2 linked regions of the Kineosporia sp. NBRC 101731 genome follow. The protein of the gene in region 1 interacts with the protein of each later gene in a pairwise test. Links are inferred from orthologs where the notes say so. Each region holds a gene or a part of one and is shown in the gene's direction. Other genes may lie near its edges.

Region 1 (7,720 bases):
TTGAGCCTGAACGAGGTGTTCTCGATGCTCGCCCCGGCCCTGGAGCCGACGGAGAACGCGGGCACCAGCAAGAGCTCCGGCAAGTCTGAGGTGAAGGTCGTCGACTTCGAGGTCGGCGAGACCGTCACCGTGATGGAAGGGCCGTTCGAGACCCTGCCGGCCACCATCTCCGAGATCAACGCCGACGCCCAGAAGCTCAAGGTGCTGGTCTCGATCTTCGGTCGGGAGACTCCGGTCGAACTGTCGTTCGCCGACGTCTCCAAGATCTGATCGCACCTAAACACCCGGAAAAAAGGAACAGCGTCATGCCCCCCAAGAAGAAGGCCAAGGTCTCAGCTCTGATCAAGCTGCAGATCAATGCTGGCCAGGCCACTCCCGCCCCGCCGATCGGCCCTGCGCTCGGTCAGCACGGCGTGAACATCATGGAGTTCTGCAAGGCGTACAACGCCAAGACCGAAGGCCAGCGCGGCAGCGTGGTGCCGGTGGAGATCACGGTCTACGAAGACCGTTCCTTCACCTTCATCACCAAGACCCCGCCGGCCTCCGAGCTGATCAAGAAGGCTGCGGGCGTTCCCAAGGGCTCCGGCGAGCCCCACAAGACCAAGGTCGGCACGCTCACCGCCGCCCAGATCCGGGAGATCGCCCAGACCAAGCTCGAGGATCTGAACGCCGCCGATCTGGACAACGCGTCCCGGATCATCGCCGGCACCGCCCGCTCGATGGGCATCACGGTCCAGGGCTGAGTCCCTCCCCGTACTGAACTTTTTTCACAGCACCGCGTGGCAGGGCCCAGCGCGGCCCGTCGACCACAACCTCTCCAGGAGGAGAACCATGAAGCGCAGCAAGTCCTACCGCGCAGCGGCGGAGAAGATCGACAGCTCCGAGCTGTACTCCCCGCTTGACGCGGTCAAGCTGGCCAAGGAGACGTCGAACACCAAGTACGACGCCACCGTCGAGGTCGCATTCCGCCTGGGTGTCGACCCGCGTAAGGCCGACCAGATGGTCCGCGGCACCGTGAACCTGCCGAACGGCACCGGCAAGACCGTCCGGGTGCTGGTCTTCGCCACCGGTGACCGTGCCGCGCAGGCCGAGGCCGCGGGCGCCGACATCGTCGGCTCCGACGACCTGATCACGAAGATCCAGGGCGGCTTCCTCGACTTCGACGCCGTCGTCGCCACTCCCGACCTGATGGGCAAGGTCGGGCGTCTGGGTAAGGTGCTGGGCCCGCGTGGCCTGATGCCGAACCCGAAGACCGGCACGGTGACGATGGATGTCGCCAAGGCGGTCGAGGAGATCAAGGGCGGAAAGATCGAGTTCCGCACCGACAAGCACGCCAACCTGCACTTCATCATCGGGAAGACCTCGTTCACCGAGACCCAGCTGGTGCAGAACTACGCGGCCGCGATCGACGAGGTCATGCGCCTCAAGCCGTCCGCCGCGAAGGGTCGCTACTTGAAGAAGGCGACCATGACCACCACCATGGGCCCGGGCATCCCGGTCGACCCGACCCAGGTGCGTGTGCTGGTCGAAGACCAGGCCTGAGCCTGTTCCGCACCGGCACGAACCCGGGCGCCTGACGCCCGGGGCGACCACCTGATGAACGGCCCCGTTCGCACTGTGCGAGCGGGGCCGTTCTCATGATCACTAAAGCGCATCATCGCCGTCTGGCAGGGGCAATTTCTACTGATCCGCAAGGTAGGGTTAATGGGCGCGGCGCCAAACGGGGTACCCCGTATGTGGTGAGGGTCCAGCAGCCGGGCCCCAGCGCCGTTTGCTGTGCACAAAAAGTGTGGGGCGGAGGCCCGGTGTACGAAACTGAACGACTGGAAGAACCGGCGGCACGCTCGGAGAGCAGGCTGCTGCTCGTCGAGGACGACGACGGTGACGCGCTGATCGTCGAGGATCTCCTGGACCTTGCCGGCAGCGACTTCGAGATCGTTCGCGCCCGCAGTCTCAAGCAGGCCCGCGACCTCCTGCGTCGCAACCGCTTCGGCTGCGTCCTGCTCGACCTCGGCCTGCCCGACGGGCAGGGCCTCGACGTCGTGCACGCCTTGCTCGACGAGGCCTCCGACGTCGCGGTCATCTGTTTCACCGGCCTGGACGACGAGCGCTCGGGGGCCGCCGCGGTCGCCGCCGGCGCTCAGGACTACCTGGTCAAGGGCCAGGTCGACGGTGAGCTGCTGAGCCGGGCGATCCGTTATGCGATGGAGCGCCGCCGGGCCGAGGAGCAGTCCCGTCAGCTCTACGCCAGCGAGGTGCGGGCCGGGGAGTACGCCCGTCTGGAACGTGGCCTGCTGCCGCTCACCCAGACCCGCGACCCCGCCCTCGGCGTCACCGCCCGCTACCGCCCACAGGCCGGTGACCTGCTCGGAGCCGACTTCTACGACGTGGTCGAGGCTCCCGACGGCCGGGTCTTCGTGCTGATCGGCGGCGTCGCCGGGCACGGACCGGAAGAGGCCGCGCTCGGGGTCAGCCTGCGGGTCGCCTGGCGGGCCCTGGTGATGGCCGGGGTGGACCCGAACCGTCTGCTGCCGGTGCTGGAAGACGTGCTGATCCGTGAGCGGCGCTCGGACGAGATCTTCGTGCAGGCCACGCTCTGCGTGATCGACGCCGACCGGCTCACCGCGCACCTGTGGCTCGCCGCCCACCTGCCGCCGGTCCTGCTCGACCCGGTGCCCACGCCGCTGCCGGGTGACCCGGCCAGCCTGGCGCTCGGCCTGCTCCCGCCCGGTGCCTGGCGGGGCCGCAAGATCACCCTGCCCACCCGGTGGCGGCTGCTCTTCTACACCGACGGTCTGGTCGAGGGCTCTCGCGGCCACGGTATGCCGCACGAACTGGGTGTGCCCGGTCTGCTCGACCTGGCCCGGTCCAGCCGCGTGATCAGTGACGACGGTGCCGACGTGGTGGACGACCTGCTCGATCGGGTGCAGGGTGCGCACGGGGGAGAGCTACCCGACGATGTCGCGGTGATCGCCGTGCAGTGGCCCCGAGAATTCCAGTGACGAGAGACTTTCAGTGACACAGACGCAGTCCGTGGCCGGCGACACCCTGTGGGAGCGGATCCGGCAGCCCCGGGTCTGGGGTGTCCACGGCCGCATCGCCGCCGCCCTGGTCGTGGTGGTGGCGCTACTCACCGGGGTGGTCACCGCGGCTGTGGTGACCCTGCTGGAGACCCGGCAGGTGCAGCGTGAGGTGGTCCGGGACTATTACGACGGGCTGCGTTCGTCGCAGAACTACTTCATCGCGATGCTCGACTCGGAGACCGCGATCCGCGGTTACGCGCTGACCCACGACAAGTCCGCGCTGGACCCGCTGAACGACTCGGGCCAGCCCTGGGACCATCCGGTCTCCGGCAACCTGGACACGGTGCTGCCCGACACCAGCGTGGTGCCGAAGATGCAGGAGGCCGAGAAGGCCGCCCAGGTCTGGTACTACGAGTGGGCCGCCCCGACGATCCAGTCGCTCGAGGACGGCGCGGACCTCACCGAGGCCGACTTCACCGAAGGGCGTCAGCTCTTCGACGTCTTCCGGGCCCGCTACACCGAGGCCATCAATATCCTGCGCCCGGAGCGGGAGAAGGCCGCCGACCATCTGGGCGAGGTGACCAACCTGGGCTTCGCCATCGGCGTGCTCAGCGCGATCATCTGCCTGGTCGCCGGCGTGGTGCTGTGGATCCTGATGCGGCGCTGGGTGAGCCGGCCGGTGGCGTTCCTGGCCGGTGAGGCCCGGATCGTGGCCAACGGTGAGCTGAGCCATCAGGTCATCGGCATCGGCCCTCCGGAGTTCGTGCAGCTGGGTGCCGATGTCGAGATGATGCGCCACCGGCTGATCAGCGAGGTCGAGAAGGCCGAACAGGCCCGGCGCGAGACGCTGCAGGCCCGGACGATCCTCGAGGAGCAGACGCAGGAGCTGCAGCGGTCGAACCGGGAGCTCGAGCAGTTCGCCTACGTCGCCTCGCACGACCTGCAGGAGCCGCTGCGCAAGGTGGCGAGCTTCTGCCAGATGCTGCAGCGGCGGTATGGCGGGCAGCTCGACGACCGGGCCGACCAGTACATCCACTTCGCGGTGGACGGGGCCAAGCGCATGCAGCAGCTGATCAACGACCTGCTGGAGTTCTCCCGGGTGGGCCGGCTCAGCACGCCCTCCGCAGACGTGGACCTGTCCGAGTGCCTGGCGAACGCACTGCTGAACCTGGAGACGGCCAAGGAGGAGTCGGCGGCCGAGGTCACCGCCGACGATCTGCCGGTGGTGCACGGTGAGGCGCCGCTCCTGACCCAGGTGCTGCAGAACCTGATCGGCAACGCGATCAAGTTCCGGGCCGGCGCGGCTCCCCGGATCCGGATCACCACCCGCCGGGACGGCGATTTCTGGGAGTTCACCTGCACCGACAACGGCATCGGCATCGAGCAGGAGTACGCCGACCGGGTCTTCCTGATCTTCCAGCGCCTGCACGCCAAGGAGGCCTACGGGGGCACCGGCATCGGGCTGGCCATGTGCAAGAAGATCATCGAGTACCACGGCGGGAAGATCTGGGTCGAGCCCCCGGCCGCCGACGCGGTACCGGAGCCCCGGGACGGTGTCTGGGAGCCCGGCCAGGACGGTCCGGGTACCACCATCCGCTGGACCCTGCCGGTCAACTCCGACCTGAAGGTGCTGGAGTCCGAGCCCACGGTGAAGGTGATGCGGTGATAGCGATCCTGCTGGTCGAGGACGACCCGGGCGATGTCCTGATGACGCGGGAGGCCCTGGAGGGCACCGGTCTCGCCAGCCGGCTGAACGTGGTGGGGGACGGGGCGCAGGCCCTGGACTTCCTCTACAAGCGCGGCGAGTACACCGACGCGCCGACACCCGACCTGATCCTGCTCGACCTGAATCTGCCCAAGGTGCACGGCCGCGAGGTGCTGGCCCAGGTCAAGGACGACCCGCAGCTGCGGCAGATCCCGGTGGTGGTGCTGACCACCTCGGAGGCTGAGGAAGACGTGCTGCACAGCTACGACCTGCACGCCAACGCCTACGTGACCAAGCCGGTGGACTTCGAGCAGTTCGTGAAGGTGGTGCGTCACATCGACGACTTCTTCGTGAGCATCGTCCGGCTGCCCCGGCGCTGAATTTTGTTCTGGGCGCTCTTCACCCGTACTCTTGACGTAGCCAAAGATCGCCGGTCGCCGTCCTCTACCGAGTTCGGCCTAAGGTCCCGCCATTGCGTGGGCGACCTGCGTAGGTGTCCGGATTGGCTTTGATTGCTCCGCCCCTGATGGGTGGAAGACTTCCAACGCCCCGTGCATCTGCGCGGGGCGTTTCGCACGTCTGGGGCCGTGACCGCACCGGCAACAGAAGTGAAGGAGTCCCATGGCACGGGCAGACAAGGCTGCGACGATCGCAGAACTCACCGAGAAGTTCCGCGGTTCCAACGCCGCGGTCCTGACCGAGTACCGAGGACTGACCGTCTCCCAGCTCACGCAGCTGCGTAAGAGCATCGCGGAGCACGCGACCTACACGGTCACCAAGAACACGCTGACGAAGCTGGCTGCGCAGAACGCCGGCGTCACGGCGTTCGACGGCGAGCTGGCCGGTCCGAGCGCGGTTGCGTTCGTCACCGGTGACGCGGTCGAGGTGGCCAAGAGCCTGCGTGACTTCTCGAAGGCGAACCCGGCGCTGGTCGTCAAGGGCGGTTTCCTTGACGGCAACCCGCTGACCGCCGACGAGGTGCGCAAGCTCGCCGACCTGGAGTCCCGCGAGGTGCTGCTGGCCAAGATGGCCGGCGCGATGAAGGCGTCCCTCACCAAGGCCGCCGTCCTCTTCAACGCCCCGCTCTCCAAGACGGTCCGGACTGTCGACGCCCTCCGGGCGAAGCAGGCCGAAGGCGCTCCCGCAGCTGCCGAGAGCGAGACCGCGGCCGAGACCGTGGAGGCCTGACCTCAGGTCAGTCCCGCACCACCTGATTCATCTGGATCCTGCGCAGCAGATCCACTTCTCCAGACCTCGTTGCGGAGCATGTCTCGCAACGCAGTACCGAAAGGGATAGCCACCATGGCGAAGCTCAGCACCGACGAACTGCTCGACGCCTTCAAGGAACTGACCCTGATCGAGCTCTCCGAGTTCGTGAAGGCGTTCGAGGAGACCTTCGACGTCACCGCCGCCGCCCCGGTTGCCGTGGCCGCCGCCGGTGGCGCCGCTCCGGCCGAGGCCGCTGTGGAGCAGGACGAGTTCGACGTCATCCTCGAGGCCGCCGGTGACAAGAAGATCCAGGTCATCAAGGAGGTCCGTGGCCTCACGAGCCTGGGTCTGAAGGAAGCCAAGGACCTGGTCGACGGCGCCCCGAAGGCCGTCCTCGAGAAGGTCGCCAAGGACGCTGCGGAGAAGGCCAAGGCTGCCCTCGAGGGCGCCGGCGCCACCGTCACCCTGAAGTGATCTCCGCCCGGCGCACCGCCGGGCATGCTCCACGGTTCCCCGTACCGCCCGGCGGTGCGGGGAACCGCTGCTTTGGGATGATTCACATTGCACCGGTCGTCGCGCACCGGTCGTCGTCCCGTACTCCTCGAAGCTCTGGGTCCGCCCTGTCACCCGATCGGCCGAACGGCCAGGTAGCAGGCTCGTTCCTCCGGATGATGTGGCTCTGCACCGTTCGTGGTCCGCGAGTGTGACCGGAAGTCGACGCAAAGTCGGCACACCGGTCACCGGAATGTCGCGGCGCGTGGGGTTGACGCTGGTCTGAGCGCTTGTCATGCTCTTTCTGCAAGCACCGCCGTAGAGCGTGAAGATGCAGGTGAGCCGGGCTACGCCCATCGTCTGCGCCAGGCTCTGAACGGCGACGTGCTGAGTTGCCAGCACCGGCTGAAATGCCGGTTAGACAGTCCTGGCCATTTTCCGGTAGGGTGAGCCTTTGCGCTGACCTCTGCCCTCCAAGCGTCGATTCGCGGGAGAATCCAGAGCGCGCGCACGTTACGCCCGCAGGCCCGTGGAAGGACCCCTCTTGGCTGCCTCGCGCACCGCGTTCAATGGCTCGACTAGCCCGTCCGGCCGTATCTCTTTCGCCAAGATCCATGAACCGCTTGAGGTTCCCAACCTCCTGGCATTGCAGACCGACGCATTCGACTGGCTGCTCGGCAACAACAAGTGGCAGGCACGGGTGCAGGCCGCCGTCGACGGTGGCCGCCAGGATGTGCCCATCACCTCTGGTCTTGAGGAGATCTTCGAAGAGATCTCCCCGATCGAGGACTTCTCCGGATCGATGAGTCTGTCGTTCCGTGACCACCGCTTCGAACCGCCCAAGTACTCGATCGACGAGTGCAAGGAGCGGGACATGACGTACTCGGCCCCGTTGTTCGTGACGGCCGAGTTCATGAACACCACCACCGGCGAGATCAAGAGCCAGACCGTGTTCATGGGCGATTTCCCGCTCATGACCGAGCGCGGCACGTTCGTGATCAACGGCACCGAGCGAGTCGTCGTCTCGCAGCTCGTGCGTTCGCCCGGTGTCTACTTCGAGCGCTCGATCGACAAGGCCTCGGACAAGGACATCTACACCGTCAAGGTGATCCCGTCGCGCGGTGCGTGGCTGGAGTTCGAGATCGACAAGCGCGACATGATCGGTGTCCGCATCGACCGTAAGCGCAAGCAGTCGGTCACGGTGCTGCTGAAGGCGCTGGGCTGGTCCGAGGCGCAGATCCTCGAGGAGTTCGGCGAGGTCGACTCGATCCGCCAGACGCTGGAGAAGGAC
Region 2 (8,394 bases), on another replicon or contig:
GCGCCGCGCGGATCCCTTCGTCCCGAAACCCGGGTGGCAGACGGACGTCCACCAGGGCCACGTCCGGATTCTGCTCATCGACCGCCCGCAGAAAGGCAACGGCGTCGACGGTGAGCGCGGCCACCTCGAAACCGGCTTCGGCCAGGAGGAGTTCGAGCCCGCTCGCGAGCAGGACGTTGTCCTCGGCGATCACCACGCGCACGGCAGGTCCACCTCGATCAGGGTCGGGCCGCCGGCCGGGCTACTGATCGCGAACCGGCCGTCCAGCGCCTGAACCCGGTCGCGGATCCCGCTCAGGCCGCTGCCCTTGGACGGATCGGCAGATCCCGCCCCGTCATCCCTCACCCGCACCTTCAGGTGCCCGGCGAGGGTGACGGCGACCTCGGCCGAGGCGGCGCCGCTGTGCCGGACGATATTGGTCAGGGACTCGGCCACCACGAAATAGACGACCGACTCCACCGCGGCGGGAAGGCGTCCCAGATCGTCGAGAGTGAGCCGGGTGGGCACCGAGCATCCGGCGGTGAGTGCCACCAGGGCGCCGTGCAGGCCGCGGTCGGACAGAATCGGCGGATAGACGCTCCGCAGAACCGTGCGCAACGACTCCATGGCGATCCTGATCTCGTCGTGCGCCTCCCGCACGAGCGCACCCAGCCGTTCGTGATCGTCCCGTGCGTGGGCCTTCTCCGCCACACCCAGACGAACGGCCACAGCCACCAGGTGAGCCTGGGCGCCATCGTGCAGATCCCGCTCGATCCGGCGCAACTCACTCACGTGCGCGTCGAGCACGTCGGCCCGGGTCTCGGTCAGTACCGCCACCCGCCGGGTCAGTTGCTCGGTGGCCGAGGGCGTCAGGATCTTCAGGCAGCAGCGGGCGTAGATCCGTCCCACCGGCCCGAACGCAGCTGTCGCAACGGCGGCGAGCAGCACGAACTGGAGCGGGCCCAGCACCAGGGCGACCGACCAGCTCCGCACCGGAGTCTCGACGAACAAGCGCGGTGGGTCCGAGGCCGGGAGAGCCCACCAGAATCCGGTGGCCACCACCGCCACCAGCGCATTACCGACCACGAGCAGGGCCGCCAGCCCGGTCGCGGTGCCCGCGGTGGCCTGGACCAGGACCCAGGCCAGGACCCGCGACCGGCGCGGGAGCGTCATCGGCCCGTCCGGGGATCGCAGTAACCGACGTGCCCTGGTCTGCTGCCGGGCCGCCAGTTTCCGGGAGAAACCGTGATGCCGGAGCAGGGGGAGCGTGAGAGCACCGGCCGGGCCCTCCACCAGCTTCGTCTGCAGGTACACCCAGCCCCGTACGGTCTCGACGCACCCGCGCCGTATGTCGTCCCCCAGCACCTGCCCAGTGTGGGCCCACGATCCCGGTCGCAGCACTACAGCCAGCTGTAGCCCGCCCCCTACAGGCCGGGGTACTGCTCGGGCCGGATCCGGAAAACTACGGTGCAGAACATGAAATCACTGCAGAACAGAGGACGTCGAGGTCTGGTTGCGCTGGTCGTGGCACTGGCGTTCACCGCACTTGCGAGCAGACTGGCCGCGGCCGGCCCTTCTCCGCAGCAGACTCAGCCGCAGACTCAGTTGCAGAGGGATGCCGATGGCATCCGGGCCCTGGGCGTGATCGGCGTGCAGGCCGAGGTCCGGGACCGTGCCGGTTCCCGGATCGTGACCAGCGGCCGGGCCGATCGGCTCACCGGCGCACCCGTGCCGGTGCAGGGCCGGTTCCGGATCGCCAGCGTCCGTAAGGCCATGGTGGCGGTGGTGGCTCTGCAACTGGTCGGCGAGGGGCGGCTCGGTCTGGACGATCCGGTGGGGACATGGCTTCCGGACACCGTCCCGGGTGAGGAGGGCCGGAGGATCACGGTTCGGCACCTGCTGCAGAACACCAGCGGTCTGCACGACGACCAGCCCGGTTACGAGACTCCCCAGGGGTACCTCGAACAGCGCTACGACGTGCACACCCGCGACGAACTGATCGCCCGGGCGCTGCGGCACCGGCCGGACTTCGCCCCCGGTACCGGATGGGCCTACTCCAACACCGGATTCCTGGTGCTGGGAGCCGTCGTGGAGAAGGCCGGGAAGCGTCCGCTGGAACGACTGACCCGCGAGCGCATCGCCCAACCGCTGGGCCTGAAGACCCTCAGCTGGCCGGGGATCTCGCCGTTGCTACCCGCCCCGCACGCTCGTGCCCACCAGGTCTTCGGGAACGGCGCCGTGGTGGACGTGACCGAGCAGGTACCGAGCGATCCGGACGCGGTGGTCGGCTCCACACGCGACCTGACCATCTTCTTCCAGGCCGTACTCGACGGCCGTCTCCTGCCTCGTCCTCAACACGAGGCCATGCAGCGGACGGTTCCGGTCACGCCCGAGATCGACGCCTTCATGCCCGGTGCCCGTTACGGGCTGGGCCTGATCAGCCGCCCCCTGGCCTGCGGAGGTGTGTACTGGGGCCACGACGGGGGCGACGCCGGTTTCATCACGGTGACCGGGGTGACCCCCGACGGCCGGCGCAGCGCCGTGGTCAGTATGAACACCGCTCTGGGCGGTACGCCCACGGATCCGGTCCGGCAGCAGCGGGCCGCAGACACCCTCATCGCCCATGCCCTGTGCGGCCGGACCTGATCGCCCGGAAATCGCCCGGAAATCGCCCGGAACCAGATGCCCCGGCCTGCGTCCAAAGGGTGTAGAAGAAGTCCGGGGCTCACCGATGGAGGACGCATGTGGCGCTGGACGGTTGTGGGGATCGGGCTGCTCGTCGCCCTCGGCGGATGCGGTGAGCCGGAGACGGTCGAGGTCGTGACGGCCGCGGCCGAGACCTCCGCGATGACCGACTGCGGCACGGAGGTGCTGGATCAGAGCGCGCGGATCAGCGACCAGGGCGCCGACTGCTTCCTCGGCGCCGTGACCGCGGGCGATCCGGCCACCCTGGAGGTCACCTATCCCACCGTCGAGGGCGACCCGATCACGCAGGTGTTCCGGAACCTCGGGTCCGGCGAGATCCAGGTGGAGACCGACAGCACGAAAGACCGTTTCGGTTCAGGAGAGGTCGAGACGCAGGTCTGTACCGGACCGTCCCGCTCGTCCTTCGCCCTGACCTTCGACGAATGCCACTGACACCGTCCCGGTCGCCGAGGCAGGACCTGGTGACCGGAACGGGATCGGCAGGGTGCCAGCCCGTCCGGCTCGCGCTTGCGCCGCGGTGTCACGGTTCGACCGGTTGCTGCTCACCCTGCAGGCATGGCGATCGACCGCGGAGGCGCTCGCGTAGGGGTATACCCCCGATGACGAACTGATGTGGATCGACGAGCCGGTGAAGGTCGTGGACCCTCGTTTGATGAATCGTCCGCAGGCGGGTGGCCCGGGCAAATCGGGATGAGTCACCGGATCGGGGCGACTTGCCGGGGATCTGCTTCGAGGGCCGGTACGGAGCGCCTAAACTTGCCCCCGTTGAACCCCCGATCGAGCGCAGGAGCCTTACTCACCGTGAGCGACTTCGTCCATCTGCATGTGCACACCGAGTACTCCATGCTGGACGGGGCGGCCAAGAACAAGAAATTGTTCGCCGAGGCCGAGCGGCAGGGTGCGCCCGCGATCGCTATGAGTGACCACGGCAACATGTTCGGCGCCTACGAGTTCTTCCAGACGGCGAAGAAGGGCCCGGTCAAGCCGATCATCGGCATCGAGGCCTACGTCGCCCCGGAGTCGCGTCACCACAAGCGCAAGGTCTTCTGGGGCAAGGGCGGCCAGCGCGGAGCGACCGCAGACGGCGGCGAGGGCGGCAAAGACGTCTCGGGTGGCGGTCAGTACACCCACATGACGATGTGGGCGAAGAACCCCCAGGGCCTGCGCAACCTGTTCCGGCTGTCGTCGATCGCCAGCTACGAGGGCTTCTTCGGTAAGCCCCGCATGGACATGGAGCTGATCGCCCAGCACGCCGAGGGCATCATCGGCACCACCGGCTGCCCGTCCGGGGCCGTGCAGACCCGCCTGCGGCTGGGGCAGTGGGACGAGGCGGTCAAGGTCGCCGCGGCCTACCAGGACATGCTCGGCAAGGAGAACTACTTCCTCGAGCTGATGGACCACGGCATCGACATCGAGCACGAGGTCCGCGCCGACCTGCTCAAGCTGGCCAAGCACCTGGACATCCCGCTGCTGGCCACCAACGACTCGCACTACGTGCTGGAGTCCGAGGCGGACGCGCACGACAGCCTGCTGTGTATCGGTGTGGGTAAGAACAAGGACGACCCCAACCGGTTCAAGTTCAACGGCGCCGGCTACTACCTGAAGACCTCCGACGAGATGCGCTCGCTCTTCCGGGAGCTGCCGCAGGCCTGCGACAACACGCTGCTCGTGGCCGAGATGGTCGAGTCGTACGAAGAGGTCTTCACCTACGTCGACCGGATGCCGCAGTTCGACGTGCCGGCGGGTGAGACCCAGGAGTCGTACCTGCGCCAGCAGGTCGAGATCGGGCTCAAGAAGCGCTACGGCGACCCGATCCCGCAGAACGTCATCGAGCGGTACGAGACCGAGATGAAGGTCATCGGTCCGATGGGGTTCTCCAGCTACTTCCTCATCGTGTCCGACATCTGCCGGCAGGCCCGCGACACCGGGGTCCCCGTCGGGCCGGGCCGTGGTTCGGCCACCGGCTCGATCGTGGCCTACGCCACGCGCATCACCGAGCTGGACCCGCTGGAGCACGACCTGCTGTTCGAGCGGTTCCTCAACCCCGACCGCATCAGCCCTCCCGATGTCGACCTCGACTTCGACGACCGTCAGCGCGACAAGATGGTCAAGTACGTCACCGAGAAGTACGGTGCCGACTACACCTCCCAGGTCAACACTTTCGGCACCATCAAGGCCAAGGCCGCGGTCAAGGACGCGAACCGCATCCTCGGTTACCCGTTCTCCATGGGTGACCGCATCACCAAGGCCATGCCGCCGGACGTGATGGGCAAGGGCGTCCCGCTCGCCGACCTGTTCGACAAGAACCACCCCCGGTACGCCGAGGGCGGCGAGATCCGGACGCTGATCGAGACCGACCCCGAGGTCAAGCGGATCTACAACACCGGCCTGGGCATCGAGGGCCTGATCCGCGGCACCGGCGTCCACGCCGCGGCCGTCATCCTTTCCTCGGCACCGCTGCTCGACCTGGTGCCGATGCACAAGCGCACCTCTGACGGAACCCTGCTCACAGGCTTCTCCTATCCTCAGTGCGAGGAAATGGGCCTGATGAAGATGGACTTCCTCGGTCTGCGCAACCTCGGCATCATCGACCACGCCATCAAGATCATCGAGACCAACACCGGGGTGAAGCTCGACACCCTGACGATGCCCCTCGACGACGAGAAGACGTACAAGCTCCTGGCCCGGGGCGAGACCCTCGGCGTGTTCCAGCTCGACGGTGGGCCGATGCGCTCGCTGCTGAAACTGATGGAGCCGACCCGGTTCGAAGACATCGCGGCCGTGCTCGCCCTGTACCGGCCCGGCCCGATGGCCGCCAACGCGCACACCAACTACGCGCTGCGGAAAACCGGTAAGCAGGAGGTCGTCCCGATCCACCCCGACCTCGAAGAGGTCCTGGAACCGATCCTGGGTAACACGTTCCACCTGCTGGTCTACCAAGAGCAGATCATGGCGACCGCCCGGGCCGTGGCCGGTTACACCCTGGGCCAGGCCGACCTGCTGCGCCGGGCCATGGGTAAGAAGAAGAAGGAGATCCTGGAGAAGGAGTTCGTCACCTTCGAGACCGGGATGAAGGCCAACGGTTACCGCGACGAGGCGATCAAGGCGCTGTGGGACGTCATGCTCCCGTTCGCCGGTTACGCCTTCAACAAGTCGCACACCGCCGGCTACGGGCTCGTCGCCTACTGGACCGCCTACCTCAAGGCCAACTACCCGGCTGAATACGCCGCGGCCCTGCTGACCTCGGTCGACGACAGCAAGGACAAGGCCGCCATCTACCTGGCCGACGCCCGGTCGATCGGCATCAAGGTCCTGCAGCCCGACATCAACGAATCGGTCTCCGACTTCACCGCCGTCGGCGAGAACGTGCGCTTCGGCCTGCGGGCCATCCGCAACGTCGGCGACAACGTCATCGAGGCCATCGTCGCGGCCCGTACGGAGAAGGGCGCCTTCACCTCGTTCTCCGACTTCCTCGACAAGATCGACCTGCCCGCCTGTAACAAGCGCGCGATCGACTCCCTCATCCGGGGAGGCGCTTTCGACTCTCTCGGCCACACCCGCAAGGGTCTGGTCAAGGTCGCGGAAGCAGCGGTGGACGCGGTCATGGGGGTCAAGCGGGCCGCCGGCATCGGTCAGGACGACCTGTTCGGCACGCTCGACACCGGCCCCGACGAGACCTTCGGCCTGCAGCTCGACATCGACGAGAGCGAGTGGGGCCGCAAGGAACTGCTCGCCATCGAGCGCGACATGCTGGGCCTGTACGTCTCCAGCCACCCGCTCGACGGCACCGAGCGCATCCTGGCCCGTGAGCGCGATCTGTCGATTGCCGAGCTGCTCAACCTGGACGGCCCGCCGCAGGGCAACGTCACGCTCTCCGGTCTCGTCACCATGGTCGAGCGCCGGGTCTCGGCCAAGAGCGGAAACCCCTGGGCCAAGCTGATGGTCGAAGACAAGGACGCCGCCATCGAGGTGTCGTTCTTCGGTCAGTCCTGGATGGCCATCGCCCCCGAGGTCACCGAAGACCTGGTGGTGTCGGTCACCGGCATCATCCAGGACCGGGAAGGTGCCTTCTCCATGATGGGGAGGGAGATGAAGATCCTCGACGTCTCCACCGTCTCGGGGGGAACCGCGCCGATCATCCTCTCGATCCCGACCCACCGGGTCGTCCCCGACCTGACCGAGAAGATGCGCCAGATCCTCACCAACCACCCCGGTGACACCCCCGTCCACCTGTGTCTGCGTTCGCACAACCGGCGCGAGACCGTGATGGAACTACCCAACTACTCGGTGGCTATTAGCGGGGCCCTGATGGGGGAGCTGAAGGCACTCCTGGGTTCCACCGCGGTCACCCTGTGACCCGACCGGGCCCGGGTCCCGGCGGGGTCCCCGTCACGGTCGAGACGACGGCCGAAACCGTCGACTGCCCCGACTGTTCCCGGCCCGGGATCATGTCCGCCGTCGTACCGGACACGATCACCGGGTCGGGGGTCGCGGTGCTCTGCGAGACCTGCGACATCGACCATCCCGACGCCGGTCCGCTCATCACCTATTTCGCGGTGCACGGCCAGATCAACCTGGAGAACGTCGACCAGGGATCGGCCCTCATCGCCAGATGGCTGGTCACGGCGCAGGCCAAACGGTCGTCACCGGGCGGGTCCCACCGTGGGGACGGGTGCTGACGTCGCACCGTCCGAGGAGGCACGACGGCAGCACCCGGGTTGAGGTCCACGCCCGGCCGCTGATGCCGGTGGCGGGGAGAGGCCTGAGCGTTCTCAGGCGCTGAGGGCTTCCCGCACTTTCCCCCTCAGCCACGCATGGGCGGCATCCGTCTCGTAGCGCTGATGCCAGACAGCAATGATGGACGCGTCGGGCACGGCGAGGGGGAGAGGGGCGGTGACCAGCCCGAACGCCTCGATCAGGGGCCGGCAGGTGAGGGACGGGGCGGTCATCAGGCTGTCGCTGCGGCTGACCACCAGGGCGGCGGCCGCGGTGGTGGCCACGGCGGCGAGCACCCGTCGGCGCAGACCGTGAGCGGCCAGGAGCTCGTCGATCGGATCGCTGAGGCGGCCGCGGCGGGAGACCAGCACGTGGGTCTGCTCGGCGTAGCTGTCCAGATCCAGGCTCTCGGCGTGGGGATGCCCTGGCCGCATCACGGCCACGAGCGGGTCGTGCCGGATCGTCTCGGACCGGAACTCCGGCAGCTGCGGTGCACTCCCGCCGAGCTCCAGATCGACCTTGCCGTGCCGTAGATCGTCCGTGTCCGTGGCGGTTTCGGCCAGGAAGCGCAGCTGTACGCCCGGAGCCTGATCGCCGACCTGCCGCAGCAGCTCCGGCGCCAGCGAGGTGACGAGCGCATCGTGGCAGCGCAGGGTGAAAGTCCGCTCCAGGGTGGCCAGGTCGAGCTCGCGCAGGGGTGTCAGCAGGGCTTGGGCCTGCCGCACCAGATCACTCACCGGCTCGCGGATGGCCAGGGCGTACGGCGTGGGGGTCATGGTCCGCCCCGTCCGCACCAGGATGTCGTCGCCCGTGAGCCGCCGGATGCGCCCCAGCGTGCGGCTGACAGCCGGCGTGGACAGGCGCAGCCGATCCGCGGCGCCGGTCACGCTGCCCTCTTCCAGCAGGGCGTCCAGCGCCGTGAGCAGGTTCAGATCCAGTTGCATGAAAGTAAACTATCGGTTGTCAAGAGTGCACTGGACTTAATCCCAGGTT

What was found. The genes of interacting proteins can lie anywhere in the genome.
Region 2: the proteins of rplL (region 1) and dnaE interact in binary tests that used the Escherichia coli proteins (3 or more experiments, as listed by UniProt). The link is inferred for Kineosporia sp. NBRC 101731 from one-to-one orthologs.

The regions. Positions count from the first base shown.
Region 1 is NZ_BSTC01000001.1:1,161,532-1,169,251, forward strand. The notes cover bases 5,002-7,720. They hold rplL (50S ribosomal protein L7/L12), read left to right. Parts: upstream 5,002-6,030; coding sequence 6,031-6,411; downstream 6,412-7,720. Other genes in these bases: QSK05_RS05125 (response regulator), read left to right, coding at 5,002-5,108; rplJ (50S ribosomal protein L10), read left to right, coding at 5,350-5,916; rpoB (DNA-directed RNA polymerase subunit beta), read left to right, coding at 6,974-7,720. Also shown: transcription termination/antitermination protein NusG, read left to right, coding at 1-270; rplK (50S ribosomal protein L11), read left to right, coding at 306-743; rplA (50S ribosomal protein L1), read left to right, coding at 832-1,542; QSK05_RS05115 (PP2C family protein-serine/threonine phosphatase), read left to right, coding at 1,806-3,002; QSK05_RS05120 (ATP-binding protein), read left to right, coding at 3,016-4,689; more of QSK05_RS05125, read left to right, coding at 4,686-5,001. UniProt on the Escherichia coli protein: The binding site for several of the GTPase factors involved in protein synthesis (IF-2, EF-Tu, EF-G and RF3). Is thus essential for accurate translation.
Region 2 is NZ_BSTC01000013.1:59,771-68,164, forward strand. Bases 3,104-7,241 are described here. They hold dnaE (DNA polymerase III subunit alpha), read left to right. Parts: upstream 3,104-3,486; coding sequence 3,487-7,041; downstream 7,042-7,241. Other genes in these bases: QSK05_RS28420 (hypothetical protein), read left to right, coding at 3,104-3,117; QSK05_RS28430 (DUF6300 family protein), read left to right, coding at 7,038-7,241. In the rest of the region: QSK05_RS28405 (response regulator), read right to left, coding at 1-202; QSK05_RS28410 (sensor histidine kinase), read right to left, coding at 190-1,344; QSK05_RS28415 (serine hydrolase domain-containing protein), read left to right, coding at 1,456-2,625; more of QSK05_RS28420, read left to right, coding at 2,722-3,103; more of QSK05_RS28430, read left to right, coding at 7,242-7,364; QSK05_RS28435 (LysR family transcriptional regulator), read right to left, coding at 7,458-8,345. UniProt on the Escherichia coli protein: DNA polymerase III is a complex, multichain enzyme responsible for most of the replicative synthesis in bacteria. This DNA polymerase also exhibits 3' to 5' exonuclease activity. The alpha chain is the DNA polymerase catalytic subunit.